Puniceibacterium sp. IMCC21224: one gene and its partner. The protein of the gene in region 1 interacts with the protein of each later gene in a pairwise test. Links are inferred from orthologs where the notes say so. Each region holds a gene or a part of one and is shown in the gene's direction. Other genes may lie near its edges. The genes, in order: secD and pheT.

Region 1 (15,534 bases):
GGTCGAGGCGATGACATAGCGGCTCTCGCTCTCTCCATTTGACGATGTGACGGTGCGGCGGTCAACGATGGGGGCCGAACAGGGAATGATCAGATCGTCGCGGCCGGGGATCGGGTGGATGGTAAACCGCACCCTGGGGGCGGCGGCGGGACCAAAGGTTTCGATGTCAAAGGCGTGCAGCGCGGAAGTGCGCGCCCCGGTATCGACCTTGGCGCGCAGGGACGGAAGGCCGAGATCCGGCAATGCCACCCATTCCTCCCATCCGAATCGGATGAGGTCGGGTGTCTCGGGCAGATCGTCGTGCATGTCGCGTCCTTTGGCCAAATGAACGCCAAGCCCTATCAACAGGACCAGAGCGCCGCAAGCCAGCCTTGGCACAGGTGTATGACAGAAAGGTGAGCGCCGACGCTGCGTTTCGCCATATCTCAGTGATGCGGCGGTTCAGTCGTTAATGTCGTGGCGCACAAAGCGCACCTGACCTTTGGGGGCGCGAAACAGCCGCCTCAGCAGCGCCCATGCCGCCAGTGACAGCAGCGCGAACACGGCCAGCAGGACAGCGGGCGACGTCGTGAACGGGATCAGCAGCAAAAGCGCGACGGCCGCAGCACCGATGGCAAAACCAAGGAAAATGAACCCCGGTGCCAGCAATTCGAGGATTGCCAGAGCCAGCGCACCCGCCAGCCAGACCCACCAGATGGCCCAGATCATGGCAGTTTGCCCTTGAGCATCTTGAACGCATCGCCAAAGGCCTCAAGCGCGTTGGCGGGCAGCACGATGGTTTGCTTACCTTCGCCGGCCCCCAGCGCATTCAGCGCATCGACCTGTTTGAGGGCCACTTGATATTGCGCCGCCTCGAGTCCTCCGGCGGCGATCGCCTGCGCGATGACACCCGTGGCATAAGCGTCGGCGTCGGCCAGCACCCGCCGCGCCTTGGCCGCCTGTTCCGAAGCATAGAGATCGGCGTCGGCACCCAGTTCGACGGCTCGTTTCTTGCCCTCGGCCTCTGTCACCTGGGCGCGGCGTGCGCGTTCGGCGTTCAACTGTTGCAGCATTGCCGATCGGGTGGCCTGATCCAGATTGACGTCCAGCAGTTCGGCGCGCGTCACCTCGATCCCCCAGTCGTCGACCACGGCAAAGATCTGTTCCTTGATCGTTGCCGTCAGGGTGCCGCGGTTCGATTGGACCTGATCCAGCTCCATCTTGCCGATTTCTGAGCGCACAATCCCCGCCACCGTGGTTGAGATGGCGGCATCGACGTCGCGAATGCGGTAGACGGTTTTTTCCGGCTCGATGATGCGATAGAATACCGATGTGTCGACCTGCACCAGAACGTTATCAAGCGTGATGGCATCCTGCGTGATGGTCGGCAACTGCCGTTCCAAGATCGAGATTTTATGCGCAACCCGGTCCAGAAACGGGACGATCAGGTTGATCCCCGGCCCAAGCACCGCGTGCAGCCTGCCAAATCGTTCGACGACATATTGTTCCGATTGTGGCACGATGCGCACCGCACGCAGGATGACAATGACGACCAGCAGGGCAAGCAGTATAAAAATCAGGTTGCCGGAAAAAAATTCGTCGATCAAAAGCTGGAGTTCTGGGGGCACGGGCGTCTCCTTTGGCTGATACTGGCGTAGTGGACGTGGGTTTTCCGGTCAATGCAATGTCAATTAGTATCGGTCCCTGAACGGGATCAGCGTGATGTCCCCCCGACTGAAATCGCAAAACCAGCAAAGTGCTGATTGCCCTTGGGAGAGGCGGGTGGATTGACCGAGTGTTGCGCCGCGCCCTTGTGCGACGCCGTTTCGCAGCCTAAAGCATCCCGCCATGAGCACCTCATTCACCGTCTCGGCCCGCGATGGCCGTGCCCGCACCGGCGCAATCTCAACCCCCCGTGGTGAGATCCGCACACCTGCCTTCATGCCCGTCGGCACTGCCGCGACGGTTAAGGCGATGATGCCGGAGAGCGTCCGCGCCACCGGGGCAGATATCCTGCTGGGCAATACGTATCATCTGATGTTGCGACCCACGGCTGAACGCATTCACGCCTTGGGCGGCCTGCACAAATTCATGAACTGGGATCGCCCGATCCTGACGGATTCTGGTGGCTTTCAGGTGATGTCGCTGGCGGATCTGCGCAAATTGACCGAACGCGGCGTAACCTTCAAAAGCCATATCGACGGCTCGAAACACGAGATCACGCCAGAACGCTCGATGGAGATCCAGCGCCTTTTGGGGTCGGACATCGTGATGGCGTTTGACGAATGCACACCCTATCCCTGCACCGAGGCGCAGGCGCTGGACAGCATGCGGCTGTCGATGCGTTGGGCGCAGCGGTCGCGCGACGCCTTTGGCGATCGTTCGGGGCATATGCTGTTTGGAATCCAGCAGGGCAGCGTGTTCCCCGATCAGCGCCAGGAAAGCGCCGAGGCGCTGAAACGCATCGGCTTTGACGGCTATGCGGTTGGCGGGTTGGCCGTGGGCGAGGGGCAGGAGATGATGTTCCAGACGCTGGATTTTGCCGTCGATATGCTACCCGACGACAAGCCGCGCTATCTCATGGGGGTCGGCAAGCCGGACGATATTCTGGGCGCGGTCAAGCGCGGCATTGACATGATGGACTGCGTTTTGCCCTCACGCTCGGGCCGCACAGGACAGGCCTGGACCCGGCGCGGGCAGCTCAACATCAAGAATGCCCGCCATCAGGATGACCCGCGTCCACTGGACGAAGATTGCACCTGTCCGGCCTGCCGGAATTATTCCCGCGCCTATCTGCATCATGTGTTCCGGGCGCAAGAGATGATTTCCGGGATGCTGCTCACATGGCATAATCTGCATTACTATCAAGATCTTATGCAGGGAATTCGCGAGTCAATCAGTGCCGGGCGGTTTGCGGAATTTGAGGGCGAATTTCACGCGATGCGCGCCGCCGGAGATATCGAGGCCCTGTAACGGCGGCCTGATGATGGTGAGGTCGGGCGGTATGGTGCCGCTTGGACCCAAATTAGGCGCGGCTTATGAATCCGGTCGGATCAGTCCGAGTCCGCGTAAATAGATGCCGATGCCGGTCTCAAGCAGATCTTCGGGCGGGAAGGGGCTGCGGCTGCCCGGAGCATTGCGGGCAAACAGTTCGACCACGCCGTGGCTGAGCGCCCAGATATGCGCCGAGAACATCGAAGCGGGGGGCCGCTTGTCCGGGGGAATGTGTTGCGACAGATCCGTCGCGGCAAGTTCCAGAACTGCGCGGGCCCGCGATGACGCCGTCGCCAGTTCCGGTGAATGATTAACCGAAACGCCGCTTTCGAACATCGCAATGTAATGACCGGGATAGCGCCGGGCAAAGGCCAGATAGGCCCGGCCCGTCGCCTCGAATGCGGCGAGCGCCGAGGGCTGGCCACTGTCATAGGCATATTGCATCACATCGGCAAAAATATCGTAGCCCTGACGTGCCGCCTCGGCGATCAGGTCCTCGCGCCCAGCAAAATGACGGTAGACCGCCGCCGGGGTCACACCGGCCTGTTTTGCGGCTTCGGACAGGGTAAATCCGGTCGGCCCCTTTTCCTCGATCAGGATCAGGGCTGCCGCAACCAGTGCCTGCGCCAGATTGCCGTGATGATATCCGCGTTTAGACATCCCAGAGGTCGGGACCACCGCAGATCTTTTTATCTGGCTCACCCAGCGCCTTTGCGTCTTTTTTGTCGTAGTCCAGCGACCCCAGAACGCTGCGGATTGCCGCCAAACGCGCGCGGCGTTTGTCGTCCGAGCGCACAATAGTCCAGGGTGTCTTTTTGGTATGCGACCGGGTCAGCGTTTCATGGATCGCGGTAGAGTAGGCGTCCCATTTGGCCAGTCCTTCGACATCAATCGACGACAGTTTCCAGTGTTTCAGCGGATCCTTTTCGCGGTCCAGAAAGCGGCGCAACTGTTCCGCGCGCCCGACGTTGAGCCAGAGCTTGAACAGATGAATCCCGTCCTGCACCAGCATCTTTTCAAAGTCGTTGACCTGAGCAAAGAAGTGTTCGCGCTGTTCATCGGTGCAGAACCCAAAGACGTGTTCGACCACGCCGCGATTGTACCACGAGCGGTCAAAGAATACGATTTCGCCAGCAGCCGGCAGATGCGTGATGTAGCGCTGGAAATACCATTGCGTCATCTCGGTGTCGGACGGTTTGGCCAGCGCTACATTGCGCGCCCCGCGCGGATTCAGGTTTTCGCGAAAACGCTTGATCGTGCCGCCTTTGCCGGCAGCGTCGCGCCCCTCAAACACGATGGCGATGCGCGCACCGGTGTCGCGCACCCAGGACTGCATTTTGACCAGTTCGATCTGCAGCGCCTTCATTTCCTTTTCATACGTCTTTTTTGAGACTTCTTCAGAATAAGGATAGGCGTTGGACAGAATATCGTCCTTGTCGGCGCGCTCGATTGCGTCGCGCACATCCTTTGGGGCATCGTTTTTGTAATAGGCGCTGATGGCGCCGTCAAAAGGAAGGGTCACGGGACAGGGCCTCTTTTGTTCTGCTCTTGGCCAGTAATATGGGATGTTAACTGGCTTAACGCAATCGCTGTCGGTCGATTGGCGGGGTCATGTCGGACGGGGCGCAGGCGCTTCGGCGCGCTCTTGTCAAAGGCTGGTACCCAACGCGCGGGGCGGTTCCCGCTACGCCCAGACGGGCACATGCCCCTCACCGTGTTCCCAGGTGGTGGAGCCGTTTTTGCTGTTTATAACTCCTGGCGCAAACCCGCCCGATGCGCGGCGCGGTTGATGGCATCCACCACGGTTTGTGGTTGCACATGATGCGGCATGTGGCCGACGCCCGGCAACACGTTCAGCGCGGAATTGGGCAGCAGCGCGTCCAGCGGGCGTGCATGCACGTCGATCGGGACAGTGGTGTCGGCGTCACCGTGGATCAGTTCGATTGGCAGGTCCAGCGACGGATACCGCGCCGACATCTGCACCAGATGCGGGCGCAGCGAATTGACCTGCCGGGCATTGGCGCGCAGCGACTCGCGGCGCAGGGTCAGGCCGGGGCCGACATATTGGGCATAGCCATCGGGCGCGGCGTTGGGGGCAAAGACGCTGCGAACGGCGTCGTTGATCGTCTCTTGCGAGGCGAATGCCGTCACGAACGGTGGAACAACCGCGCCGCCAAGGCCCGATCCCAGCACGGTATATGACGGGCCAAGTTTGCCGGGCCACGGCATCGTCGCCCCTGACACAATCACCAGGGCCGAAGCCGGATGATTCAGCCCCCAGGCCATGGCGACAGACCCGCCATAGGAATGGCCCAGCACGATAGGGTTTGTGACGCTCAGCCGGTCGGCAGCGCTCCAGAGCATGGCGGCCTGTTGTTCCGGACTTTCGGCAGAGGTATTGAACGCGCCGCCAAAACTGTCGCCGACACGGTCGGTATATCCCAGTCCGGGGCGATCAAACACGATGACACGGTAGTTGTTGCGAACCCGGTCGACAAAATCAAAGGTAAAGTCGCGCAGATTGCCCGAAGCTCCGTGGATCAGCACCAGATCGGGGCCCTGACCGGTCACAAAAGCGTGGACTTGCCGTCCGCCCCCCACGTCGACGAACTGACCCAGCGGTGGCCAGTCGCGCAGGGCGTCCGCCTCTCGTGTGCTGGCGCGGGTTTCGATCAGGGCGGAACAGCCACCGAGAACAGCGATGGATAGGATGGCGAGGGTCTTGAACATCACGAGGGACACTTTCACACTGGAAACAACTGCGCGCAGCGCAGAAGGACCTCAGACAGCGGGGTCCTTTCTGGGCTTTGCCGACTTGCGCAAATCGGTCGAGTTGCGGCCAATCGCGTCGATATCGAACGGAGTCGTCAGGTAGATCTCTGAGATCCAATTTCCATAAAGAAGATGCGCGTGGCTGCGCCAGCGATTCTGTGGTGCCCGCGCCGGGTCATTCTCGGGATAGTAGTTGGCCGGCACATTGATCGCCGTGCCCGAGGCGACATCGCGATCATATTCCTGTTTCAGCGTGTCGCTGTCATATTCAAAATGATTAAACAGATAGAGCGCGCGATGGGCCGGGTCCTCGACCAGACACGGACCGCTGTCGGTGCTGTCGATAAGGATCGGCAACTGGGCGGCGGTAATCTCATCGCGGCGCAATTCGGTCCAGCGGCTGACGGGAATCACCATATCGTCGGAAAATCCGCGCAGATATGGCGATGCGGGCGCCAGGTTCTGGTGTCGGATGCAGCCAAACGCCTTGTGATCCAGAATATGTTTGGGAACGCCGTGGAAATGGTTGATCATCGCCATACCGCCCCAGCAGACGCCAAGGGTCGAATGCACATTGGTCTGGGTCCACTCGAAAACCTGCTGCAACTCGTCCCAATAAGTGACGTCGGAAAACTCCAGATGCTCGATCGGGGCACCGGTGATGATCAGACCATCAAATTTTTCACCGCTAGCGGCCACCTCGGCAAACGGGCGGTAGAACGCCTCCATATGTTCGGCGGCGGTATTTTTGGTGGCATGTTCCGTCATCCGGATCAGCGACAGTTCGATCTGTAGCGGTGTGGCGCCGATCAGCCGGGCGAACTGGTTCTCGGTCTGGATCTTTTTCGGCATCAGGTTGAGCAGCCCGATCCGCTGTGGGCGGATATCCTGAAGCGACGCCACATCTTCGTCTATGACCATGACGCCTTCGCGGTTGAGAACGTCATATGCTGGCAGATCTGAGGGCAGTTTTATCGGCATGGGAATAAGTCCGGTTGGTGCAGAGCCGCAGAGATAGGCCAGAGCAGCGGGCATCACAACCCGCGCGCTGTTGCACGGCTGATCTGGCAGGTGATCGGGACCCTACATGAGGGGGGCGGCGGGGTGACTCGCACCCACATCGTTGTGTCGTGGCGCGGGTAAGGGGATTTGCGGGCCTCCCCCGTTGCCATTCCTGCGCACAGGACTTAGGTAACGGCCAATTCTCGCGGGGGTGCCCCGCCTTGCACCAAGGAGCCTTTCTATGGATGGCAGTGCCATTGCGCAATTCGTCCCGCTGATCCTGATCTTCGGGATCATGTATTTCCTTCTGATCCGGCCACAGCAGAAAAAGCTCAAAGAGCATACTGCCATGGTCAAGGCGCTGCGCCGGGGCGATCAGGTCGTGACCCAGGGTGGTCTGATCGGCAAGGTCGTGAAGGTCAAGGAAAACAACGAGGTCGAGGTCGAGCTGGCCGAGAACGTCAAAGTGCGGGTGGTGCAGAGCACGATCTCGCAGGTGCTCTCCAAGACCGAGCCGGCCAACGACCGCGGACCCAGCCTGACCAAGTGACGCTGGACTGACCGCGCTTTGCCTCCAATTGCCCACGACCTGACCTGACGGACGCCCGAGATGTTGCAGATTGATTTATGGAAACGGGTGCTGATCTGGGGCACGGTTGCATTGGGACTGTGGCTGTCGATGCCCAACCTGTTCTATGGCCGGGTTGAGGGGCATAACGACGCTGTCAAGGCGATCACCCAGTCGGGTGAGACGCCGGAACTGGCCGCGCAGGTGGCACAATGGCCGGATTTTCTGCCCTCTGGGCTTGTCAATCTGGGGCTTGATCTGCGCGGTGGTGCGCATCTGCTGGCCGAAGTTCGGGTGGCGGATGTCTATCAATCCCGACTCGAGGCATTGTGGCCCGAAGTGCGCGATGCCCTGCGTCCTGAGCGGGCAGTGGTTGGCACCGTGCGTCTGCAACCTGGACCGGCTGATGCGCTTCGGGTGAAGATTTCGCAACCCGGTGGCATGGCGCGTGCGCTTGAACTGGTGCGCGGTTTGGCGCAGCCGGTGGTGTCGCTGACGGCAGCAGGGTCAAGCGATCTTGACGTGCAGGGCGTGGACGACGAGATCACCATCACCCTGTCCGAGGCCGAGCGCGAGGCGACCGACGACCGCACCATGCGCCAGAGTCTTGAGATTATCCGGCGCCGGATCGACGAGGTTGGCACGCGCGAACCGACGATTCAGCGTCAGGGCGCGGACCGCATTCTGATCCAGGTCCCGGGTGTCGGGTCAGCGGCTGAGCTGAAAGCAATCATTGGCACCACGGCGCAACTGACCTTTCAGCCTGTTGTCGGCCGCGGATCTGACGCACAGGCCAGCGCCGGCATCGGCAACGAGATTCTGCCGGCCGCCGACGAAGAGGGGCTATATTACACGCTGGAACAGGCGCCGGTCGTCACCGGCGAAGAGCTGGTCGATGCCCAGCCCAGCTTTGATCAGAACGGGCGTCCGGCGGTCAGCTTCCGCTTTAACCCGGCGGGCGCGCGTAAATTTGGCGATTACACGGCAGACAACATCGGCAGCCCCTTTGCCATCGTGCTGGACAGCGAAGTGATCAGCGCCCCGGTCATCCAGAGCCATATTGCAGGCGGGTCCGGCATTATCACCGGCAATTTCTCGGTCGAGGAATCGACCAATCTGGCGGTCCTGCTGCGCGCCGGTGCACTGCCTGCCGGATTGGAATTCCTTGAGGAACGCACTGTCGGGCCGGAACTGGGTCAGGACAGCATCGACGCGGGCAAGATCGCAACCATGGTGGCCTTTGCCGCCGTGCTGGTGTTCATGTTCTTGTCTTACGGGCTGTTCGGTGTCTTTGCCAATATCGCCCTGATCTTTAACATCGCGCTGTTGTTTGGTGTACTTAGCCTGATCGGTGGTACGCTGACGCTGCCTGGCATTGCCGGGATCGTGCTGACGGTCGGTATGGCGGTGGATGCCAACGTGCTGGTGTTCGAGCGGATCCGCGAAGAATTGCGCACCGCGCGTGGCCCCGCCCGTGCCATCGAACTGGGTTATGAAAAAGCGCTGAGCGCTATCGTCGACGCCAACCTGACCACGATCATCACGGCTGTGATCCTGTTCGCCATGGGCTCTGGTCCGGTGCGCGGCTTTGCCATCACGCTGGGTCTGGGGATCGTCACCTCGGTCTTTACCGCGATTTATGTCACGCGGCTGATGATTGTGATCTGGTTCGGGCGCACCCGCCCGAAAACCATCGAAGTCTGAAAGGCGGCACTCTGATGCGCATGCGACTGGTTCCCGATAATACCAACGTGGATTTCTTTGGCCGCTGGAAACTGTGGCTGGGTATTTCCGGTGTGATGATGATTGTGGCCTTTGCCTCGTTCATGGTGCAAGGCCTTAACTACGGTATCGACTTTCGCGGTGGGACCACGATCCGCACATCGAGCACTCAAAGCGTCGATGTCGGCGCTTACCGCGATGCGATCTCGCCACTCGGGTTGGGTGATATCACCATAACCGAGGTCTTTGATCCCAGTTTTGCCGCCGATCGCAACGTGGCGATGATCCGCATTCAGGCGCAGGACGATCAAGAGGCGGTGACGGCCGAACTGATCGCAGATGTCGAGTCAGCGCTGGCGGCGACTGTGCCGGACATCAGCTTTGAATCGGTCGAATCCGTCGGCCCAAAAGTGTCAGGAGAGTTGATCCAAACCGCTGTGATCGCCGTGGTTCTCGCCATCGGCGCGGTGCTGATATACATCTGGCTGCGCTTTGAATGGCAGTTCGCGGCAGGCGCGGTTCTGGCGCTGGTGCATGATGTTCTGCTGACCATCGGTGTGTTTTCCGAACTTCAGATACGCTTTGACCTCGCCATCATCGCAGCGCTGCTGACGATTGTCGGCTATTCGTTGAATGATACTGTCGTCGTGTTCGACCGGGTGCGCGAGAACCTGATCAAATACAAAAAGATGCCGCTGAAAGAGGTGCTCAACACTTCGATCAACGAAACGCTGAGCCGGACCATCATGACTTCGCTGACCACGATGCTTGCGTTGGTGGCGATGTTTGTACTGGGCGGTGACGTGATCCGTGGCTTTGTGTTTGCGATGATGTGGGGCATTCTTGTGGGCACTTATTCGTCGATCTTTGTCGCTTCTGCGATCCTGCTCTACCTTGGGGTCAAGCGGGACTGGACCAAGACCGACGCCAAATCGGGCACCCAATTTGCGGATATTGATGCCTGATCCGGCGGTTCGGGCCGTTGGGAATGCCTGATCTGATGGTTCAGTCACTCGCGATCCCGGGGCTGCCCTGGTTGGCGATAGTGGTGTTTGCCGCTGGCCTGGTCTACGGCTTTGTTGGTTTTGGCGCGGCGCTGATCTATATGCCGTTCGCCACGCGACTGCTGCCGATGGAGGTCGCGGTGGCCGCCTTTTCGGTCTCGGCCTTGTCATCACTGTTCACCGTACTGCCGCGCGCCTGGCCACAGGTGGAACGGCGCGGTGTGGCGCTGATGGTGGTCTGCGCCACGTTCAGCGCGTCGGCCGGGATCTGGGTGTTGCGCACCGCCGATATAGATCTGCTGCGCTGGGGAGTCGTCGGGATTACCGGGATCACACTGGCGGCGCTGATCGGTGGCTGGCGCTATCGTACCGTACCACGGGCGCGAACGCGCGCCGCTGTTGGTCTGGCCACGGGATTTGTCGGCGGATCAACCGGGCTGATGGGGCCGGTGATGGTGCTGTTTCAACTGGCAGGCAGCGATTCGGTCGCAACGTCGCGCGCGACGGCGTTGGTCTTTCTGACCATCACCAGTCTGTTGTTGTTGCCGCTTTTGGCGATTCAGGGCCTGCTGACAGGCTCTGCTCTGTGGTTGGGGCTGATCATGCTGGTGCCGTATGGCCTCGGAACGAGAGTAGGTCAGGCGCTGTTTCAACCAGAGAGGGAAGCACTATACTGCACTGCAGCATATGTGCTAATTGGTGTATCAATAGTGTTCGGATTGCCGATCTGGGACTGAACGATCACAAATGGGAGAGGTCACAATGCGCCTCAATGAAGTGATATACAGCGATGCCGTGCCGGTCGAAGCCTACGGTCCTGGGTTCTTTCGCATCGGAGGCCGGGCCGTCAATGGACCGCTGTGCCTGTCGGGTCGCGGCGTCGAACCCTGGGGGGGATTCGACGACAGCGCGACATTGCTCAGCTTTGTCGGTCAGGTTGATGTCCTTTTCTTAGGCACTGGCAGCGAGATCACGCATCTGCCGCCTGCCTTGCGCAACTTGCTGGATGCGGCGGGTCTGGGTGTCGAAGTGATGAATTCGCCTTCGGCCTGCCGGACATACAATGTGCTGCTGTCCGAGGGGCGGCGCGTGGCGCTTGCCGTGTTGCCGGTCTGAGCCATCCGGCATTGGTGCGTCGGCGCATTGCCTCTTGGTGGCTTGTTCCTGAAGCGATTGAGGGACGCGGTGTCCCCTACATCCCTGCGAACTTTGATCAGACTTACCTAAGCTTTGCGGGCAGCAGGGGGCTGTGCGGCGTATTGCAGCTTTTGTGCTGCGGGCGCTTGGGCTAAGTCATGGCCCATGATGTTGAGGGTTGTGGATCTGGCAGTAGCGCGCGGCGGGGTGACTGTGCTTGAGGGCGTCAGCTTTGGTCTGGTGTCCGGGCGGGCATTGGTGCTGCGTGGGCCTAACGGCGTCGGTAAGACCACGATGCTGCGTACCGTGGCCGGGTTGCAGCCGCCCTTCGCCGGTAAGGTCGCGTGCGCAGGCGAATCTCTGGCTTATGGCGGTCATGCGGACGGGCTCAAGGCGATGCTGAGTGTTGCCGAGAACCTGGCCTTCTGGGCCAGCGTGTTCGGGACCAGCGGCATCGACGATGCGCTCGTGGCGTTTGATCTTCAGGACTTGCAGGATCGGCTTGCGGGGACACTGTCTGCGGGGCAAAAGCGGCGGCTGGGGCTGGCGCGGATGATGGTCAGTGGCGCACGAATTTGGATTCTGGACGAGCCAACCGTGTCGCTGGATGCCGCGTCGGTCGATCTGTTCGCCGCAGCGGTGCGGCGTCATCTTGCGACGGGCGGATCGGCCCTTATGGCGACACATATTGATCTGGGCCTGGCCGAGGCCGACACACTGGACCTGACGCCTTTCCGGGCGCGTTGCGTCATGGCATCAGCAGACGAGGCCTTTTTGTGATTGCGTTGTTGCTGCGCGATCTGCGGCTGGCGTTGCGGGCAGGGGGCGGGTTTGGCCTGGGCCTTGCGTTTTTCCTGATCGTGACGGTGATGGTGCCGTTTGGTGTCGGCCCGGACGCGGCCCTGCTGTCGCGGATCGCGCCCGGTGTGCTGTGGATCGGGGCGTTGTTGGCCTGCCTGCTGTCACTGGATCGGATTCTGGCACTGGATTGGGAGGATGGGTCGCTGGATCTGCTGGCCACCGCCCCATTGCCGATGGAAGCCGTGGTGAGCGTCAAGGCGCTGGCCCACTGGATCACCACCGGGTTGCCGCTGGTGCTGGCGGCCCCGGCCCTCGGGGTGTTGTTGAATTTACCACCGTCAGGCTATCTCTGGCTGGTGCTGTCACTGGCGCTTGGTACGCCGGCGCTGTCAGTGATCGGCACCTTTGGCGCGGCGCTGACGGTGGGAATCAAACGCGGCGGGCTGCTGCTATCACTGCTGGTGCTGCCGCTCTATGTGCCGACGCTGATCTTTGGCGCCGAGGTCGCGCGGCGCGGCGCCGAAGGACTGGCCGTCGCCACTCCGCTGGCGATGCTGGGGGGTATCAGCTTTGGCGCGATGGCGTTGTTGCCCTTTGCCTCTGCCGTCGTGCTGCGGATCAATTTGCGATGACCGGATCGCCCAAGCGTAGTTGTGAATTGAACCCGTAAGGGGAGCAGGATAGGAAGCGCCATGTCGTTGTGGGAATATGCAAATCCGGTCAGATTCATCCGTACCACGGACATCGTTTTGCCGTGGATTTCGGTGCTGGCGGTGCTGTGTCTGGTTGTCGGACTGATCTGGGGTTTCTTCTTTACGCCTGACGATTACCGGCAGGGATCGACGGTCAAAATCATCTATCTGCACGTTCCCTCGGCACTTATGGCGATCAATGCCTGGCTGATGATGCTGGTCGCCTCTGTCATCTGGGTTGTGCGCCGACACCACGTCAGCGCGCTGGCGGCCCGCGCGGCGGCGCCGGTTGGTGCTGTGATGACAGTGATTGCCCTGGCCACCGGCGCGATCTGGGGTCAGCCGATGTGGGGCACCTGGTGGGCGTGGGATCCGCGCCTGACCTCGTTCCTGATCCTGTTTCTGTTCTATCTCGGCTACATCGCCCTGTGGGAGGCGATCGAAGATGACGATACGGCCGCCGACCTTACCGCGATCCTGTGCCTGGTCGGATCAGTCTTTGCCTTACTTAGTCGCTACGCGGTAAATTTCTGGAATCAGGGCCTGCATCAGGGGGCATCACTAAGTCTGGACAAGGAAGAGAACGTGGCAGACGTGTTCTGGCTGCCGCTGCTGGTCTGTATTGGCGGTTTTGTCCTGCTGTTTTTGGCGTTGGTGTTCCTGCGTACCCAGACTGAAATCAGGGCGCGACGCACGCGCGCGCTACTGGCACGGGAGCGTCAGGGATAATGCCGGAACTCGGGAAATATGCAGGCGCGGTGCTGTCGTCTTACGCGGTGGCGCTGGGGCTGATCGTTGTGCTGGTGTCGCTTAGCCTGTGGCGTGCCCGCAAGATCCGCGCCGAGCTGGACAAGGTTGAGGCACGGGTGCTGAAAGGACGCAGAAATGGCTAAGATTTCACCGCTGATGATTGCGCCGCCGCTGATCTTTGCAGCCTTTGCCGCGCTGGCTTACGTGGGCATGTACCGCGACGACCCCCAGGGGCTGCCCTCGACCCGGGTGGGACTGCCTGCGCCTGCGATCACTGAAAAGCGGCTGGCGGACTATCCCGGACTGGAACCGGGAATGTTGCACACGGGGCAGGTGACGCTGATCAACTTTTGGGCCAGCTGGTGCCCGCCCTGCCGGGCCGAGCATCCCAAGCTGCTGGAAATGGCGGGGCAGGGTATTCCGATCATCGGTGTGAACTTTAAGGATCAGGCGGGAACGGCTGAAAGCTACCTTGATGATGACGGCAATCCGTTTTCTGCGGTGGCGTTTGATCCGCAGGGCCGCACGGCAATCGAATGGGGCGTGACCGCGCCGCCCGAGACGTTCATTGTCGATGGTGACGGTGTGGTGCTGTTCCGCTTTGCAGGGCCGCTGGTCGGCAGCGACTATGAACAGCGGTTTCTGCCCGCATTGACCGCAGCACAGGCCGACTAAGCGGGGGGCAGCGAACCTCTTCAACCGCTAGGTTTGGCCGGTGGCGCCAAAACGATCCTCCAACACATCGCGGATGGCTGATCCCGCGCGTGGGAACGCCAATTGGGTTGGAAAACCGACCCCGAATACCGCGTAAAGACCGACACGGCCCGGATCTGATGGTTCAGCGTCTCGACCTGTTGTGCTATCAGGTGCGTCTGTACGGGGTAGGCCAGCCCGGGCTCGGGGAGCTTTCAGTCCGATTGCAGGCCAGCCTTGTCGCAAGGCTCAACCTCTTCGGGCTATACTTGGACTGAATCGGCGCTATCTTGAAGTCTAGAACTCTGTCCGCAGGGTCGGATTTACGTCACCCCCGTTTGTCCGGGAACCCGGCGTTCAAGCCCGGGCGCCGTCGGCCGCGCCCCGGCAGAATCAGTGAATCATAATTCGCATTGGGCCACGGCATCGACCGAGGGGCAGGCTTGCGGTGCGCGCGCAGACGCATAGGCCCCCGCCACCATGAGCATGGCCAATGCAATTGCCTGAAGGATTGTGATAAGTTTCATGGTCTCGTGCCTCACAGTTGCCTCCTCTAGGTGGGAGTGTTGCGACAGAGATAAACCGGAGTCGGCCGATTTGTCCGATCACGGGTTCGGGAGCGGCAGAAAGCCGCCAGTGGGATCACGGCCCTCTGTTCGGGCGGGTGGACTGCTGACGATTTCTGTCAGGAGGGCGGGCTATTGCGTGGGTGTCGTAAGTCAAAGGAGACACAGATGCTTACACTATTCCATGCGCCCAATACGCGGTCGACCGGGGTGCTTGCCCTGCTGCACGCGATGGGAAAACGCGATGCCGTTGATGTGCGTGTCGTCGGTCTGCGGCGATCGGATGGGACCGGCGCGGCGGATTCCGCGAACCCGCATCCCGAGGGCAAGGTTCCCACGCTGATGGTCGGAAAGGAAATGCTGCGCGAACGAAATGCGATTGTGTTGTTCCTGACGGATCATTTTCGCTCGGATCTGGGGCGCGACGTCGGTGCGGCGGGGCGCGCGTCGTATCTGCGCTGGCTGGCCTATTACGGCAATGTGGTCGAGCCGGTATTGATCTCTGAGGCTGCTGGCGTTGCAGACCACCCGGCAATGCAGAGCACCTTTCGCGGTCGCCCCGAGATGGAGGCCGAGTTGAGTGCCGCACTCACCGATCAGCCCTTTTTGCTGGGAGACGATTACAGTGCCGCAGATTTACTGATGGCGTCGCCGTTTGTGTGGTTTCCCGAATTCATGCCCGCAGCGCAATCCATCCGCGACTGGGTGGCACGCTGCGGCGCGCATCCATCAGCGGCCTTGGCCGCGCAGGAAGAAGCGCGAATGACGGCTGACGCCTGAGCGATGCATAGAACGCGTCGCCATCCAGCAAAAAGGGCCCCGGCAAAACCGGGGCCCTTTCTTTCGATGTCGTC
Region 2 (15,714 bases), 1.3 Mb from region 1 along the record:
TTCACGTCCGCCAGCCAGACATCGCGCAGCTCTTCGCTCAGCGGGTCAGTGGCCAGACCAAAACCCTCGCAGGCGCCACCGATCTTGCGCAGGGCATAGAGTTTTTGCGCCCCGCCGTCGCTGCCCATCAGCACCTCGAACTGTGGACCGCCGTCTGACGCGACCAAATCGAGGAAAAGCGCCATTTCTTCGCGGGCACTGGGGCCCTCTTGCAGGGTTAGCAGATCGGGGTCGAGTGCACGGATCACCCGCGCCACGCGCCCAGCAGTTTCTCGGGCCTCATCGGCGCTTAGATCACGGCTGCCCCATTCGGGGGTGGCGTTGCCAGTGAACCAGCGGTTCATCCATTCGATGTTCCAGTTGACGATTTTCATGAGCGAAATTCCTCGAATGTAAAATAACGGCAGTCTGAATGCAGTTATCCTACCACGGATTCGCCCATGGGTTGTGTAAAGCTTTGATGAACTGTCCTGGGCCTTGGCCTCGTCAGGTCCGGTAAGTCAGTCAGGTTTACCGACGTTTTCGGCAAAGGCGGTCTTGAATGCGGTCTTTTTGTCTGCGCCCGCATCTGTCTGATGCTGCGCTTTCCATTGATCCATCGTCATGCCGTAAAACGCTTCGCGGCCTTCGTCCTTGGTCATCTCGATGCCGCGCTCATTGGCGGCCTCTTGATACCAGCGCGACAGACAGTTGCGGCAAAAACCGGCCAGGTTCATCATGTCGATGTTCTGCGCATCGGGGCGGTCCTGCATCAGGTGCTGGCGCAGGCGGCGAAAGGCGGCTGCCTCAACTTCGATCCGGGTCTGGTCGTCCATGGTCATTCCTCCTTGAGTTTCACTACAGATCGGCCTTTTGCAGCGCGGCTTCAAGCAGCGGAGCCAGCCTTTTGCCCCAGTCGGCCTGTGCCGCAGGCTCTTCGATCAGATCGCTGCGCAATTCGATCAGCGTGTTCTGGCGCCCGTGGTTCAGACCGTGACGATGGACCGAATCGCCGGGCAGGTGGCCGGGGTAGGGGACATTGCGCCCGGTGACGATGTCCCGCTCATTCTCAAGTGCGGCGATCAGGGGATCCGACAGCCGCGCGTCCCAGGCGTGCAGAATTCCCACATGCCAAGGGCGGGGCGTGCGGCCGCGCAGCTGCGGCGTAAAGGAATGCACTGCGACAATCACCATGTCGTCGCGCCGGGCCGCCAATTGTTCGAGGGCTGCGTGGTAAGGCCGGTGATACGCATCCAGCCTGCGCTGCTTTTCGGCGGCGTCCACATGGCGGTTGCCGGGAATGATCGACCCGTCATAAAGCCGCATTACCAGCGTCGGGTCTTCTTCGCCGCGGTTCGGGTCGATCACAAGCCGCGAGAATCGTGTCAGGATTGCCGGACAGTCCAGCGCGTCGGCCAAGGCGCGGACCACGCCGTCCGCGCCGATGTCATAGGCAATGTGGCGGCCCATGTCGGATGCCTCTAAACCAAGCGTTCCGCCCAGATCAGGTGGCACAATATTCGACGCATGGTCACAAGTGATCAGCCAACGGCTGTTTCGCGCCGCGCCCACGATGCTATAAGGTTCGTATGTCATGGCCCTGTCATCTGCTGCGCGCATCACATACGGCAGTTGCGCGACAAAGGGAAATGGGCAATAACACATCGAATTTGTTAGCGGTAACGGGGTACGCCCGATGCTGCGCAGGGAACCAGACGGGACGGTAATGCATGAGACGTTTGCGCAATGTGAAGATCGTGGCCACGCTTGGGCCGGCCTCCTCGGACTACGAAATGATCCGCAAGCTGCACGAGGCGGGGGCGGATGTGTTCCGGCTCAACATGAGCCACGGCAGCCATGATGAGATTCGTGAACGCCATGCAATTATCCGTCAGATCGAAGGCGATCTGAAAAGCCCGATCGGCATTCTGGCCGACCTTCAGGGGCCAAAACTGCGCGTCGGCGTCTTTGCCAATGGTGAGGAAGAGCTGGTCGCGGGGGCCGATTTCCGCATGGATCTGGACAGCGCCGACGGCGACGTTACCCGCGTGAACCTGCCCCACCCCGAGATTTTTGCTGCGCTTGAGGCAGACGCGCACCTGCTGGTCAATGATGGTAAAATTCGCCTCAAGGTCAAGGATTGCGGCGCTGATTTTGCCAATTGCACCGTGATCACCGGCGGCACGATTTCGAACCGCAAAGGTGTGAACGTGCCTGATGTCGTGCTGCCGCTGGCCGCCCTGTCGGACAAGGATCGCAAGGATCTGGAGTTTGTCTGCCAGCTGGGCGTTGACTGGCTGGCGCTCAGTTTTGTGCAGCGCCCCGAAGATGTGCTTGAGGCGCGCGAACTGTGCAAGGGTCGTGCCGCGATCCTGTCCAAGATCGAAAAGCCTGCCGGTGTGACCGCATTCGACGCGATCCTGGAAGTATCAGACGGCATCATGGTCGCCCGTGGCGATCTGGGCGTTGAACTTCCTGTCCAGAATGTGCCGCCGATCCAGAAACGTCTGATCCGCAAGTGCCGCGCTGCTGCCAAGCCGGTGATCGTGGCGACTCAGATGCTTGAATCGATGATCGAATCGCCGATGCCGACCCGCGCCGAAGTCTCGGACGTTGCCACCGCGATTTATGAGGGTGCAGATGCGATCATGCTTTCGGCCGAATCCGCGGCCGGCGCCTATCCGGTCGAGGCAGTGCAGACCATGCACAACGTTGCGATGGAGGTCGAAAGCGATCCAACCTACGTCGAAGTGATCGAGGCATCGCGCACAGCCAAGCGGACTTCGGTGGCCGATGGGATTGTGGCTGCGGCCCGCGAAATTGCCGAGACCACGGATATCAAGGCCATCGTGTGCTTTACCCAGTCGGGCACGACTGCCGTTCTGGTGGCGCGTGAACGGCCCCGCGTTCCGATCCTTGCCCTGACTTCGCAGCTTTCCACTGCGCGGCGACTGGCGCTGACATGGGGCACCAACTGCGTGCAGATCGGCACTCTGGAGCGGTTCAAAGAGGCGGTGGTCAGCGCGGCCCGTGCCGCCCGCGAAGGCGGCTATGCCACGACCACCGATCAGATCGTGGTTACGGCCGGTGTGCCGTTTAACACAACCGGCACGACCAACATTCTGCGCGTGGCCCCCTGTGATGAGCGTTTGATCTACAGCACAGATCCCGGCTAAGCTCCGGGCGTCCTTACAAAAGGCGCTGCTGCGATGATGCTCGACCCGGATTTGACGCTTGTGATTGGGCTGGTGATTGGCCTGTTTTCGATTCCGTCGATGATTTCGGCCTATTCGGATGAGCGTCCGCCACGGGTGGCGGCGTTGTGCCTGGTGTTGGCGGGTGGGCTGATCCTCAATGCGATGCAGAACAAACCGGGTGGCTTTCGGGTCTCGGAGCTACCCCATGTGTTTTATGGGGTGGTCGGGCGGTTGCTGGACTGATCGCAGGTCGCGCGATCTTGTCGTGGCGGCGCGTGTCTAAGGTGATGTGATACCGCGTGCTGCCTTGGATATGCCTCAGCCTGAGCTGGCTCAGCAACTTGGCGACACAGAACAGCACTGCCTTGGCCCGCGACCATTCAGATCACGCTTGCATCATACATGATCCGCCCCTATACGACCCGCTCATTCCCGCGCGTCCGGCCTACGTGGCATGCCGAGTCGCGCGCACGACCGACCCGAACGCAAGGAGACGGAAATGCCCAAGATGAAGACCAAGTCGAGCGCTAAGAAGCGCTTTAAAGTGACCGCCACCGGAAAGGTGATGGCAGGCCAGGCCGGAAAACGGCATGGCATGATCAAGCGCACCACCAAGTTCATCCGCGATGCACGCGGGACGACCACGCTGTCGGCCCCCGATGCCAAGATCATCAAGGGCTTCATGCCCTATGACCGCTGATTGACCACTTACCGCACGAAGGAGCCTGATCATGGCAAGAGTTAAAGGTGGGGTTGTTACCCACGCCCGTCACAAGAAGATTACCGACCAAGCCAAGGGCTATTATGGTCGTCGCAAGAATACCTTCAAGGTGGCCGCACAGGCCGTCGACAAGGCAAACCAATACGCCACGCGTGACCGCAAGAACCGCAAGCGCAGCTTCCGCGCCCTGTGGATCCAGCGGATCAACGCTGCTGTCCGTATGTTCGACGAGACGCTGACATATTCGCGTTTCATCAACGGTCTGGCCCTCGCCGGGATCGAAGTGGACCGCAAGGTTCTGGCTGATCTCGCCGTACACGAGCCCGAGGCGTTCAATGCTATCGCGGCACAGGCCAAGGCGGCTCTGCCCGCCTGAATGGTCCGCTGATCATCCGACATCGAAAACGCCGTCCCCTTGGGGCGGCGTTTTTCGTTCAGGGTCCCGACGGGTGGCGGGTCAATTGCGGGCCATCGGCTTGCGCTGCACCGGTCCGCGCGCTAGGGGAAGCACAACGATCTGAAAGGGCCGCACATGGACGATCTGCGCAAAAAATACCTCGATCTGATTGCCGGGGCCGCAACCGAATCCACACTGGAAGAGTTGCGCGTCAGCGCCGTGGGCAAAAAGGGCGAAATCAGCCTGCAAATGCGCGAGCTGGGCCGCATGACGCCCGAGGAACGCCAGACTGCCGGTCCCGCACTCAATGCGCTCAAGGACGAGATCAACTCGGCGCTCGCGGCCAAGAAAGCCGGGTTGGCGGATGCTGCTTTGGACGAACGCCTGCGAACCGAATGGCTGGACGTGACGCTGCCGGGGCGCAGCCACCCGATTGGCACGATCCATCCTGTCAGCCAGGTGACCGAGGAAGTGACCGCGATCTTTGCCGACATGGGCTTTTCTGTCGCCGAAGGTCCGCAGGTTGACACCGATTGGTACAATTTCGACGCGCTGAACATCCCCGGCCACCACCCCGCGCGGGCCGAAATGGACACGTTCTATATGCACCGCGCCGAGGGCGACAACCGTCCGCCGCATGTGTTGCGCACGCACACCAGCCCGGTGCAGATCCGTCATATGGAGCAGCACGGCGTACCCTGCCGCATCATAGCCCCGGGCCGCGTCTACCGGGCCGATTACGATCAAACCCATACTCCGATGTTCAATCAGGTCGAAGGTCTGGCCATCGACAAGGATATCTCGATGGCGAACCTGAAATGGGTGCTTGAGGAATTCTTTGCCGCCTTTTTTGAGGTCGACGGGATCAAGACGCGGTTTCGCGCCTCGCATTTCCCGTTTACCGAACCGTCGGCCGAAGTTGACATTCAGTGTTCGTGGATCGATGGGCAATTGCGGATCGGCGAAGGCGACGGCTGGCTCGAGGTGCTGGGGTCCGGGATGGTGCATCCCCATGTGCTGCGCGCGGCCGGAGTGGATCCCGAACAATGGCAGGGTTTTGCCTTTGGCATGGGCATCGACCGCATCGCGATGCTGAAATACGGCATGCCCGACCTGCGCGCGTTCTTTGATTCAGACCTGCGCTGGCTGCGGCATTACGGCTTTGCCTCGCTCGACGTGCCGACGCTGCACGGTGGGTTGTCGCGATAACTGACAGGGCCCGGCCCGCATCGGTCTGATAACCCAGCGAGGGTTCCGACGCCAGGCACTAAGGCGTTGGGATATCTCGATAATGCCTCACGTTCTGCAGAAAGTTGGGGACACGAACGGTCGTGATCGTTGCGCCGCTGTGGCCCCGATTGCCAGCGCGATACACAGCCAGCAGACCGCATCCCCGCCTTGAGCATGGGCGCCTGCGCGCGCGTTTGGAAACAAACTGTGTCCTATACTCAAATCAAATGCTCTAAAATTGACACAAATTTGAGCGATCTCGTTCTCAAAGCTTGACCCGCCCCCCTGGCTTCAGCCGCCGCGAAAAGGAGAAGAATGATGTCGATATCCAACTCACTTAGCCGCCTGGCGCTGAGCCTTACCCTGATGGCCGGGGCGACTGCGGCCCACGCTGCAACCGCCACATATGACGGGACATCCAAGAATTCTGGCAACTGCATCCCGTTCGGCTGCCCGGACAGCTATGGTACGCATATGGGGTTCATCTATCAGGATATCGCGGCCTTCAGTCTGAGCGTTGGCGATATCATCGCCTTCGATACAATGGGCGTGAACGATTATGATCTGTCGCTGTCACTGTCTCTTGGCGCGACAACGACCAACGGCGGGACCCGTGTCGACAGCAACGGATTTCTCTCGCTTGGCACCATCGCACCATCGACACGGGGCGATACGATCATGGGAAACTTTGACATTCAGTTTGTGGCCACGTCTGCGTTTTCGTTCGCGGGTGGCGGCCTGATCGTCGATTTCGAAAATACCAATGGCAGGGTGCGGGACGGTGCATCGAACTCTGGCGGGTATAACCTAGTCAGTTCGCGTAACAGCGACTTTACAACTGGCAGGTATTACAGCGGTCGATATGTCGGCGATACATCGCGCGGATCCAGTTCGTCCCATGTCGGCGATTTGCGGATCATCACCGCCGATGCGAGCCCGTACGTGGCCGGACCAAGCGCGGTGCCTTTGCCCGCAGGTCTGCCGCTGCTGCTGCTTGGATTGGGTGCCATCGGTGTCACCCGGCTGCGCCGCAAAGCCTAGCCCGGACAGGATTGCACGGCTTTTTCAGGGCGCTACGGCGCCCTGTTTGCTTTCAAAGGCTCAGTTGCACTGGTTGGCAGCCGGACGGGGGTAAACCAGACGGCCCTTTCCCCGTCGGGCCTGATCCGTTAAGGACGGGCCAAACGTAATCAACGCGAGCTGGACCGATGAAATTCACGCTTTCCTGGCTCAAGGAACACCTCGAAACGAGTGCCCCCCTTGACGAGATCACCGATACGCTGACCGACCTGGGACTCGAGGTTGAAGGGGTCGAGAACCCCGTGAAAAAACTTGAATCCTTTACCATCGGCAAGGTGCTTTCGGCGGAGAAGCACCCGGATGCGGACAAATTGCAAGTTTGTCAGGTGGCTACGGACGACGGGACGCTTCAGATCATCTGCGGTGCGCCGAACGCGCGCGCCGGGATCACGGTGGTTGTGGCGAAACCGGGCACCTATGTGCCGGGCATCGACACCACCATTGGTGTCGGCAAGATCCGCGGCGTCGACAGCTACGGCATGATGTGTTCCGAACGCGAGATGGAGCTGTCCGAAGAGCATGATGGCATCATCGAATTGCCGTCCGGCGAAGTGGGCCAGACCTTTACCGACTGGCTTGCCAAAAATGCGCCTGCCAAGGTGGATCCGGTGATCGAGATTGCGATTACGCCCAACCGTCCCGATGCTCTGGGCGTGCGCGGTATCGCCCGCGATCTGGCGGCTCGGGACATCGGGCAGCTCAAGTCCAAAGGCAACGCACCGGTTCAGGGCAGCTTTGACTGCCCGATTTCGGTAACGATCGACGCTGACACGTTAGAGGCCTGTCCGGTGTTTTATGGCCGTGTGATCCGTGGTGTTACGAATGGCCCCAGTCCGGAATGGTTGCAGGACCTGCTGCGGGCCATCGGTCTGCGGCCGATATCATTCCTTGTCGATGTGACCAATTTCTTTACCTATGACCGCAACCGGCCGTTGCACGTCTTTGACGCCGACAAGGTGCAGGGCGGTCTGCGGGTTCACCGTGCGCTGGGCGGCGAAACGATGGTTGGCCTGGACGAGAAAACGTATACGTTCGATCCGGGTATGACGCTGATCTCGGATGATGCGGGCGTTGAATCCATCGGCGGCGTGATGGGGGGGCTGGCCACGGGCGTCACGCCTGCGACCACAAATGTATTCATCGAGGCGGCCTATTTCGACACGATCCGTACCGCCTACACTGGTCGCGCGCTCAAGATCAATTCAGACGCCCGCTATCGGTTTGAACGTGGTATCGACCCTGCCTTTACGCCAAACGGTATCGAACTCGCGACGCAGATGATCCTGGATCACGCGGGGGGCGAAGCATCCGAGCTGGTCGTAGCTGGCACGGTGCCCGACACATCGCGCGCGTATAAACTGGATCCGCGCCGCGTGGTGTCGTTGGTCGGGATGGAGATCCCGGAATCCGAGCAGCGCCAGACGCTGACCGCGCTGGGGTTCCGGCTTGAAGGCAATATGGCACATGTGCCCAGCTGGCGCCCGGATGTGCTGGGCGAGGCGGACCTGGTCGAAGAGGTGGCGCGCGTCGCATCCCTGACCAAACTCAAGGGAGTGCCGTTGCCGCGCACTCACTCCGGTGTGCCGCGTCCGATCCTGTCGCCGCTGCAACGGCGCGAACAGTCAGCGCGGCGCACCACTGTTGCGCTGGGCTACAACGAATGCGTGACTTACAGCTTTATCGACAAGGCGGCGGCGACGCTCTTTGGCGGTGGGGATGACGCCACCATGCTGGCCAATCCGATCAGCTCGGAAATGAGCCATCTGCGTCCCGATCTGCTGCCTGGGCTTTTGCAGGCGGCGGCCCGAAATCAGGCGCGGGGATTCCCCGATCAGGCATTGTTCGAGGTCGGAGCGACCTTTGGCGGCGGTGAACCAGGCGAGCAGAAATTGCAGGTTGTCGGTCTGCGGATTGGCCGGACGGGTCCAAAGGATGTGCACGGCGAATCGCGCAGCGTCGACCTGTATGACGTCAAGGCGGATGCCGAAGCGGTTCTGGCGGCGATGGGCGCCCCGGCCAAGGTGCAGATTCTGCGCGGGGCAGCGGGCTGGTGGCATCCTGGGCGTCATGGCATGATTTGCCTGGGTCCGAAAAAGGTGCTGGGCGTGTACGGCGAATTGCACCCAAAGGTGTTGCAAGCGCTTGATGTCAAAGGGCCCGCCGTGGGCTTCGCGCTCTGGCCCTCCGAGATCCCGTTGCCACGCAGGACGACGGCCACGCGCTCGGCTCTTGTCCTCAATGATCTGCAACCTGTTGATCGAGATTTCGCCTTTGTCGTCGACAGCAATGTCGAGGCGCTGACATTGGTGAATGCCGCCACGGGCGCGGACAAGGCGCTGATTGCCGATGTTCGGGTGTTCGATGAATTCATCGGTGGCGCGCTGGGGGAAGGCAAGAAATCCATCGCCATGACCGTGCGTTTGCAACCTGTCGAAAAGACCCTGAAAGAGGCAGATATCGAGGCGGTGTCGGCCAAGATCGTCGATAAGGTGACCAAGGCGACAGGCGGCACACTGCGCAGCTGACGGGCTTGCCTTTCGCAGTTGTGACTTAGATTTTACAGGCACAGGGGCGCGTGATGCGCCCCTATCTGACGCATAACACATCACGGAGGGAGAGCCGCATGGGATTGAACGTTTATCTGTCCGGAGAGATCCACACCGATTGGCGCGAACAGATCATCGCGGGCGCGCAGGGGCTGGACGTGACCTTTGACAGTCCGGTAACGGATCACGGGGCCAGCGACGATTGCGGTGTGGCGATCCTGGGCGCTGAAAGCGACAAGTACTGGCATGACCATAAGGGCGCGATGGTCAACGCCATCCGCACCCGCAAAGGCATTGCTGATGCGGATGTGGTCGTGGTGCGCTTTGGTGAGAAATACCGTCAGTGGAACGCTGCGTTCGACGCCGGCTGTGCTGCCGCGCTGGGCAAATCGCTGATCATCCTGCAGCAACCCGACCACGATCACGCGCTGAAAGAGATCAATGCCGCAGCCCTCGCCGTGGCGCGTGAACCGGCGCAAGTGGTCGAAATCCTGCGCTACGTGTTGACCGGGAAATTGTCAGGCTAGAGCGGATTAATTCAAAGTGACGTTACGATGAAACGGCGTTGGCCGCTCTGCAAACCGGGAACAATCGTTGTGAAGACATCCTGAATATGCTCTTTGCTGCACCAATAGACGTCGAAAATCGACTCTGAGGATATTGGTGTAGGGACACACATGATCAACGAATTTAAAGATTTCATCGCCAAGGGCAATGTCATGGACATGGCCGTTGGTATCATCATCGGCGCAGCCTTTACTGCGATTGTGACGTCGCTTGTGGGTGATATTATCAACCCGTTTATCGCGCTGTTCACCGGCGGCATTGACTTTTCCGGCTGGTTCTACACGCTGGACGGAAGCGAGTATGCATCGCTGGCCGCCGCGGTCGAGGCGGGCGCCCCGGTGTTCGCCATTGGCAAATTCATCATGGCCGTGATCAATTTTCTGATCGTCGCCTTTGTGGTGTTTATGCTGGTCAAGATGGTCAACCGGATTAAAGCGTCTGCTGTGCCCGCAGAAGAGGTCACACCAGAGGCCCCAGCCGGTCCGAGCGAACTGGACGTGCTGCTGGAAATCCGTGACGCCCTGAAAAAGTAAACGACGCGACAGATTTGCGAAAGGCCGGGTTTGCGCCCGGCCTTTTGTCGTTGTGGCTCAGAGTTTGAGCGCGACTTGCGGCGCGGTCACATCCAGCCCCAGCGCCTTGCCCACCGCAAAATAGGTCAGTTTGCCTGCATGGACATTCAACCCGTTCAGCAGGTGCGGATCATCGGCGCATGCGTCCTTCCAACCCTTGTCAGCCAGCGCCAGCATGAAAGGCAGGGTTGCGTTCCCAAGGGCGAGGGTCGACGTGCGGGCCACCGCGCCGGGCATATTGGCGACGCAGTAATGCATGATCCCGTCGACGTCGTAGATCGGATCCTGATGGGTGGTGGCGCGCGAGGTTTCAAAACAACCGCCCTGGTCGATGGCAACATCGACGATGGCCGCGCCGGGCTTCATGGTGGACAGTTGCGTCCGCGTCACCAGCCGGGGCGCGGCTGCACCGGGGACAAGCACGGCGCCGATGACCATATCCGCCTCGGCGACCATATCGGCGGTGCGGGCGGCGCTGGCATAGCCGGTCTTGAACACGCCGCCGAACACATCGTCGAGATAGCGCATGCGGTGCAGCGATCGGTCCAGAACGGTCACATCGGCGCCCATCCCCGCAGCGACACGTGCCGCATGTGTGCCGACAACGCCGCCGCCGATCACCAGCACTTTGGCAGGCAGAACACCGGGTACGCCGCCCAACAGCACACCGCGACCACCATTGGCCTTTTGCAGCGTCCAGGCCCCGACCTGTGGCGCCAGTCGGCCAGCAACCTCGGACATCGGCGCCAGCAGCGGCAGGCCACCCCGGTCGTCAGTCACCGTCTCGTACGCGATGCAAGTCGCGCCCGACGCAATGAGGTCGCGGGTCTGGTCGGGGTCAGGCGCCAGATGCAGATAGGTGAACAGGATCTGCCCGTCGCGCAGCAGTTTACGTTCGACCGCTTGCGGTTCCTTGACCTTGACGATCATGTCTGCGGTCGCGAACACCTGCTCTGCGGTATCGACCAGCGTGGCACCTGCAGCGCGATAATCCGCATCGTCAAAGCCCGATCCCAGCCCTGCGCCGACCTGCATGACCACGGTATGGCCGTGGGCCACGGCCTCTTGCGCCGCCGCTGGGGTGATGCCGACACGGAACTCTTGCGGTTTGATTTCGGTCGGGCAGCCGATTTTCATCTATGGTCTCCTTGGGTTGACTGTCTGACAGGGTGGGGTAGCGGGCGCGCAATTTCTTGGTGAAATAGTCCTGCTGATAGCGTAAACAGTCGAAGAATTCTGCGCCAATTGCGTCCTTGATCGAAGGAATCTCTCAGATCGACCTCGACGACACCGACCGTCGTATCCTACGGGCCCTGCAGAAACGCGGGCGGATGTCGAACGCCGAACTGGCGGAGTCGGTGAATCTGTCCGCCTCGGCCTGTCACCGGCGGGTGCAGCGGCTCGAGATCGAGGGGGTGATTGGCGACTATGTTGCGCTGCTGAATGCGCGCAAACTGCATCTGCACACCACGGTGTTTGTTGAGATCAAGCTGACGACTCAGGCGGATGAAGTACTAGAAGCCTTTGAGAAGGCCGTGAAACGCGTACCGGACGTGCTGGAATGTCATCTGATGGCGGGATCGGCGGACTATCTGCTCAAGATTGTGGCAGAAGATACCGAGGATTTTGCCCGTATCCACCGGCAATACCTGACCCGTCTTCCGGGGGTGGCGCAGATGCAATCATCGTTTGCGTTGCGCACAGTGCTCAAGACAACCGCCCTGCCGGTCTGAGACGCGACCTTGCACCCGGGGGGGGCTTTGGTACAGATACCGGCAAGGGGGACGAAAAATGCAGTGGGATCATATTATTGTCGGCGCGGGCAGCGCGGGGAGCGTACTGGCCAAACGGCTAAGCGAGGCAGGCCGCAAGGTTCTGCTGCTCGAAGCGGGAGGGCGCGACAATTATCATTGGGTGCATATTCCGATGGGGTATCTGTACTGCATTGGCAATCCGCGCACGGATTGGATGTTTCGCACTGCAGCTGAGGCCGGCCTGAACGGACGGTCGCTGCTCTATCCTCGGGGTAAGGTGCTGGGCGGCTGTTCGTCGATCAACGGAATGCTCTATCTGCGTGGGCAGGCGGCAGACTATGACGGCTGGCGGCAAATGGGGCTGACCGGCTGGGCCTGGGATGATGTGTTGCCGTATTTCATCAAATCCGAGGACTATGTTGACGGTGCGTCGGACATGCATGGTGTGGGCGGTGAATGGCGGGTCGAAAATCAGCGCCTGCGCTGGGACGTGCTGGATCATTGGCGCGATGCGGCGGTGGCGGCGGGTCTGCCCGCCGTCACTGATTTCAACACCGGTGACAACGAAGGTGTTGGCTATTTTCGTGTCAATCAGCGCAATGGTTGGCGGATGAACACGGCCAAGGCGTTTCTGCGCACGGTCACCAACGACCGGCTCAAGGTTGAGACGCAGGCGCAGGTGCGCAAACTGATCTTTGAAGGTGAACGGGTCGTCGGCGTTGCGTATGAGCGTGACGGGCTGGTCCACGAGGTGCGCGCTGGCGCTGGGGTGATCCTGTCAGCGGGGGCCATTGGGTCGCCGCATCTGCTGCAATTGTCTGGGCTGGGGCCGGGTGAGCTGCTGCAACGCCATGGGATTGCGGTGCGCCGCGACATGCCGGGCGTGGGGGGCAACCTTCAGGACCATTTGCAACTGCGCTGTTCGTGGCGGCTGACTGGGGCGCATACACTGAACACAATGGCGAATTCGTGGATTGGCAAGGCGCGGATCGCGGCAGAATATGCCCTGCGTCGGTCTGGTCCGATGTCGATGGCACCCAGCCAGTTGGGGGCATTTGCACGCTCGCGCGACGGGCTTGAGACGGCGGATCTGGAATATCACGTGCAGCCGCTGTCCTTGGGCGCCTTTGGCGAGGCACTGCACAATTATCCGGCGATTACCGCAAGCGTCTGCAATCTGCGGCCCGAGTCGCGCGGCCATGTGCATCTGAGCAGTCCGGACTTTCGCGCCGCACCCGAGATCGCGCCGAACTATCTGAGCACTGAGGGCGACCGCAGGGTGGCGGTAGATGCCATTCGCCTGACACGACGGATCATGGCCCAGGCCCCGATGCAGAGATACCTGCCCGAAGAACAGAAACCGGGGCCGACTTATGAAACCGACGCAGATCTGATGCAGGCTGCCGGCGATGTGGGGACCACGATTTTTCACCCGGTCGGTACGGTGCGCATGGGGCCTGATACTGATGCGCCGCTTGATGGCGGGTTGCGGGTCAATGGGGTCGACGGGTTGCGGGTGGTGGATGCCAGCGTGATGCCACGGATCGTCAGCGGCAATACCAATGCACCAACGATCATGATCGCCGAAAAGGCGGCGGACATGATCCTGGCCGACGGGATGTAAATGTAGCCGGGGGCGTATTCGCCTCCGGTTGAAACGTATTGGCAAAAGAAAACCCCCGAAGCGTGGGCCCGGGGGTCGTCCGATCTCATAAGTGTCAGAAAACAGTGTGACGCCAGATCACATCATGCCTTCGCGTTGCAATTTCTTGCGAGCCAGCTTGCGGGCACGCCGAATTGCTTCGGCTTTCTCGCGGGCTTTCTTCTCGGACGGTTTCTCGAAATGTTGCTTGAGCTTCATTTCGCGGAACACGCCTTCACGCTGTAGCTTTTTCTTCAGAGCCCGAAGGGCCTGATCGACATTGTTGTCGCGAACACTAACCTGCATGTGGTTTTCACCACCTTTCTAGTTTGAGTTGCAAGGATTTGCAGGAATTGGCCGTATAGCAAAGCCGATCTAGTTTGTCTAGGGTGCCAAAGATGACCGAAAGGGGGTGTCCGATGCAGGACGATTCAACACTTAGACTGCTGGAAGCAGCGCTGCTGCATGTACCGTTCGACGGCTGGTCCGAAGCATCGTTTCAGGCCGCCATCGCAGAAAGCGGCGTTGGCCCGGTGCTGGCGCGAGCACTGTTGCCGCGCGGCGCGGTTGATCTTGCCATGGCCTATCACCGCCAGGGGGATGCCCAGATGGGTGAACGCATGGCGGCGTCCGATATGGATGGGATGAAATACCGCGACAAAGTCGCTTTGGCCGTGCGCACCCGGATTCAAGCTGCCGAAAATCGCGAGGTGGTGCGCCGGGGCACGACGTTGTTTGCGCTACCACCCTACGCAGCGGATGGGGCGCGGCTGATCTGGGGCACGGCAGATGCGGTCTGGACGGCGCTGGGCGATACGTCAGACGATTTCAACTGGTACAGCAAACGCGTGACGCTAAGCGGCGTTTATTCCGCCACGGTCTTGTTCTGGCTGGGCGATGATTCGCCCGATGCGTCTGCGACCTGGGATTTCCTTGACCGGCGGATCGATGACGTGATGCGGATCGAAAAGGTCAAGGCGTCGGTGCGGGCCAACCCACTGCTGAGCCGCATATTGGCAGGACCCGAACGTGTGCTGGCGCGGGTCCGTGCACCGCAGGCGCGCAGGGATGTGCCCGGTGGCTACTAGGTCACGACCAGGCGTTCGTGGAACAGAATAAGGACAAAAAAGATGACAGAGATGATGCGCGCGGTCGAAATCAGCAAACCCGGCGGCCCCGAGGTTCTGACTCCGGTGCAACGACCACGTCCGAGTCCGGCCCATGGTCAGGTGCTGTTAAAGGTCGCCTTTGCCGGGGTGAATCGCCCTGATGCTCTCCAACGTGCGGGCAGCTATGCACCGCCAAAAGGGGCCAGTGATCTGCCAGGGCTCGAAGCGTCGGGTGAGGTGGCCGCGCTGGGCGAAGGTGTCACGGATCTGTCGGTGGGCGACAAGGTCTGCGCCCTGTTGCCCGGTGGCGGATATGCGGACTACGTGGTCACACCCGCAGCACATTGCCTGCCGGTGCCCGAAGGCATGGGCCTCAAACAGGCCGCTTGCCTGCCCGAGACGTTTTTTACCGTCTGGAGCAACGTGTTCCTACGCGGTGGCCTCAAGGCGGGCGAGCGGTTCCTTGTACATGGCGGGTCCAGTGGCATTGGCACCACGGCGATACAGCTTGCCCGGCATTTTGGTGCGCGGGTGTTTGCCACGGCGGGCTCGGCTGACAAATGCCGGGTCTGCGTGGACTTGGGCGCCGAACAGGCGGTCAACTACCGTGACGTGGATTTTGTTGACGTGTTGCGCGCCGAAGGCGGTGCCAATCTGATCCTCGACATGGTCGGAGGCGATTACCTGCCGCGCAACGTCCGGGCGCTGGCCGATGACGGACGGTTGGTGCAGATCGCCTTTCTCAATGGTCCAAAGATCGAGTTGAACTTTGCCCATGTGATGATGCGGCGGTTGACCATCACCGGCAGCACCCTGCGTCCGCAAAGCGATCTGGCCAAGGCAGGGATCGCTGACGATCTGCGCAGTCAGGTCTGGCCGCTTTTGGTCACGGGGCAAATAGCGCCGGTGATGGATCAGGA

The links.
Region 2: the proteins of secD (region 1) and pheT interact in binary tests that used the Escherichia coli proteins (3 or more experiments, as listed by UniProt). The link is inferred for Puniceibacterium sp. IMCC21224 from one-to-one orthologs.

The regions. Positions count from the first base shown.
Region 1 is NZ_LDPY01000001.1:2,189,375-2,204,908, reverse strand. The notes cover bases 6,824-9,688. They hold secD (protein translocase subunit SecD), read left to right. Parts: upstream 6,824-7,357; coding sequence 7,358-9,019; downstream 9,020-9,688. Other genes in these bases: secF (protein translocase subunit SecF), read left to right, coding at 9,034-9,688; yajC (preprotein translocase subunit YajC), read left to right, coding at 6,989-7,297. In the rest of the region: rimK (30S ribosomal protein S6--L-glutamate ligase), read right to left, coding at 1-306; IMCC21224_RS10150 (hypothetical protein), read right to left, coding at 442-708; IMCC21224_RS10145 (SPFH domain-containing protein), read right to left, coding at 705-1,607; tRNA guanosine(34) transglycosylase Tgt, read left to right, coding at 1,828-2,952; IMCC21224_RS10135 (TetR/AcrR family transcriptional regulator), read right to left, coding at 3,016-3,633; ppk2 (polyphosphate kinase 2), read right to left, coding at 3,626-4,495; IMCC21224_RS10125 (alpha/beta fold hydrolase), read right to left, coding at 4,720-5,703; metA (homoserine O-succinyltransferase), read right to left, coding at 5,755-6,726; more of secF, read left to right, coding at 9,689-10,002; IMCC21224_RS10100 (sulfite exporter TauE/SafE family protein), read left to right, coding at 10,026-10,778; IMCC21224_RS10095 (Mth938-like domain-containing protein), read left to right, coding at 10,804-11,157; heme ABC exporter ATP-binding protein CcmA, read left to right, coding at 11,344-11,958; heme exporter protein CcmB, read left to right, coding at 11,955-12,611; IMCC21224_RS10080 (heme ABC transporter permease), read left to right, coding at 12,672-13,400; heme exporter protein CcmD, read left to right, coding at 13,400-13,564; IMCC21224_RS10070 (DsbE family thiol:disulfide interchange protein), read left to right, coding at 13,557-14,096; and 2 more genes. UniProt on the Escherichia coli protein: Part of the Sec protein translocase complex. Interacts with the SecYEG preprotein conducting channel. SecDF uses the proton motive force (PMF) to complete protein translocation after the ATP-dependent function of SecA.
Region 2 is NZ_LDPY01000001.1:3,442,211-3,457,924, reverse strand. Bases 6,386-9,430 are described here. They hold pheT (phenylalanine--tRNA ligase subunit beta), read left to right. Parts: upstream 6,386-6,732; coding sequence 6,733-9,129; downstream 9,130-9,430. Other genes in these bases: IMCC21224_RS16060 (YtoQ family protein), read left to right, coding at 9,228-9,430; IMCC21224_RS16070 (hypothetical protein), read left to right, coding at 6,386-6,565. Also shown: IMCC21224_RS16110 (endonuclease/exonuclease/phosphatase family protein), read right to left, coding at 1-374; IMCC21224_RS16105 (DUF1244 domain-containing protein), read right to left, coding at 501-815; IMCC21224_RS16100 (N-formylglutamate amidohydrolase), read right to left, coding at 838-1,575; pyk (pyruvate kinase), read left to right, coding at 1,710-3,155; IMCC21224_RS16090 (hypothetical protein), read left to right, coding at 3,189-3,419; rpmI (50S ribosomal protein L35), read left to right, coding at 3,676-3,876; rplT (50S ribosomal protein L20), read left to right, coding at 3,908-4,273; pheS (phenylalanine--tRNA ligase subunit alpha), read left to right, coding at 4,430-5,503; more of IMCC21224_RS16070, read left to right, coding at 5,843-6,385; more of IMCC21224_RS16060, read left to right, coding at 9,431-9,677; large conductance mechanosensitive channel protein MscL, read left to right, coding at 9,828-10,250; ald (alanine dehydrogenase), read right to left, coding at 10,308-11,426; IMCC21224_RS16045 (Lrp/AsnC family transcriptional regulator), read left to right, coding at 11,564-12,022; IMCC21224_RS16040 (GMC family oxidoreductase), read left to right, coding at 12,081-13,667; rpsU (30S ribosomal protein S21), read right to left, coding at 13,785-13,991; IMCC21224_RS16030 (COQ9 family protein), read left to right, coding at 14,105-14,773; IMCC21224_RS16025 (NAD(P)H-quinone oxidoreductase), read left to right, coding at 14,816-15,714.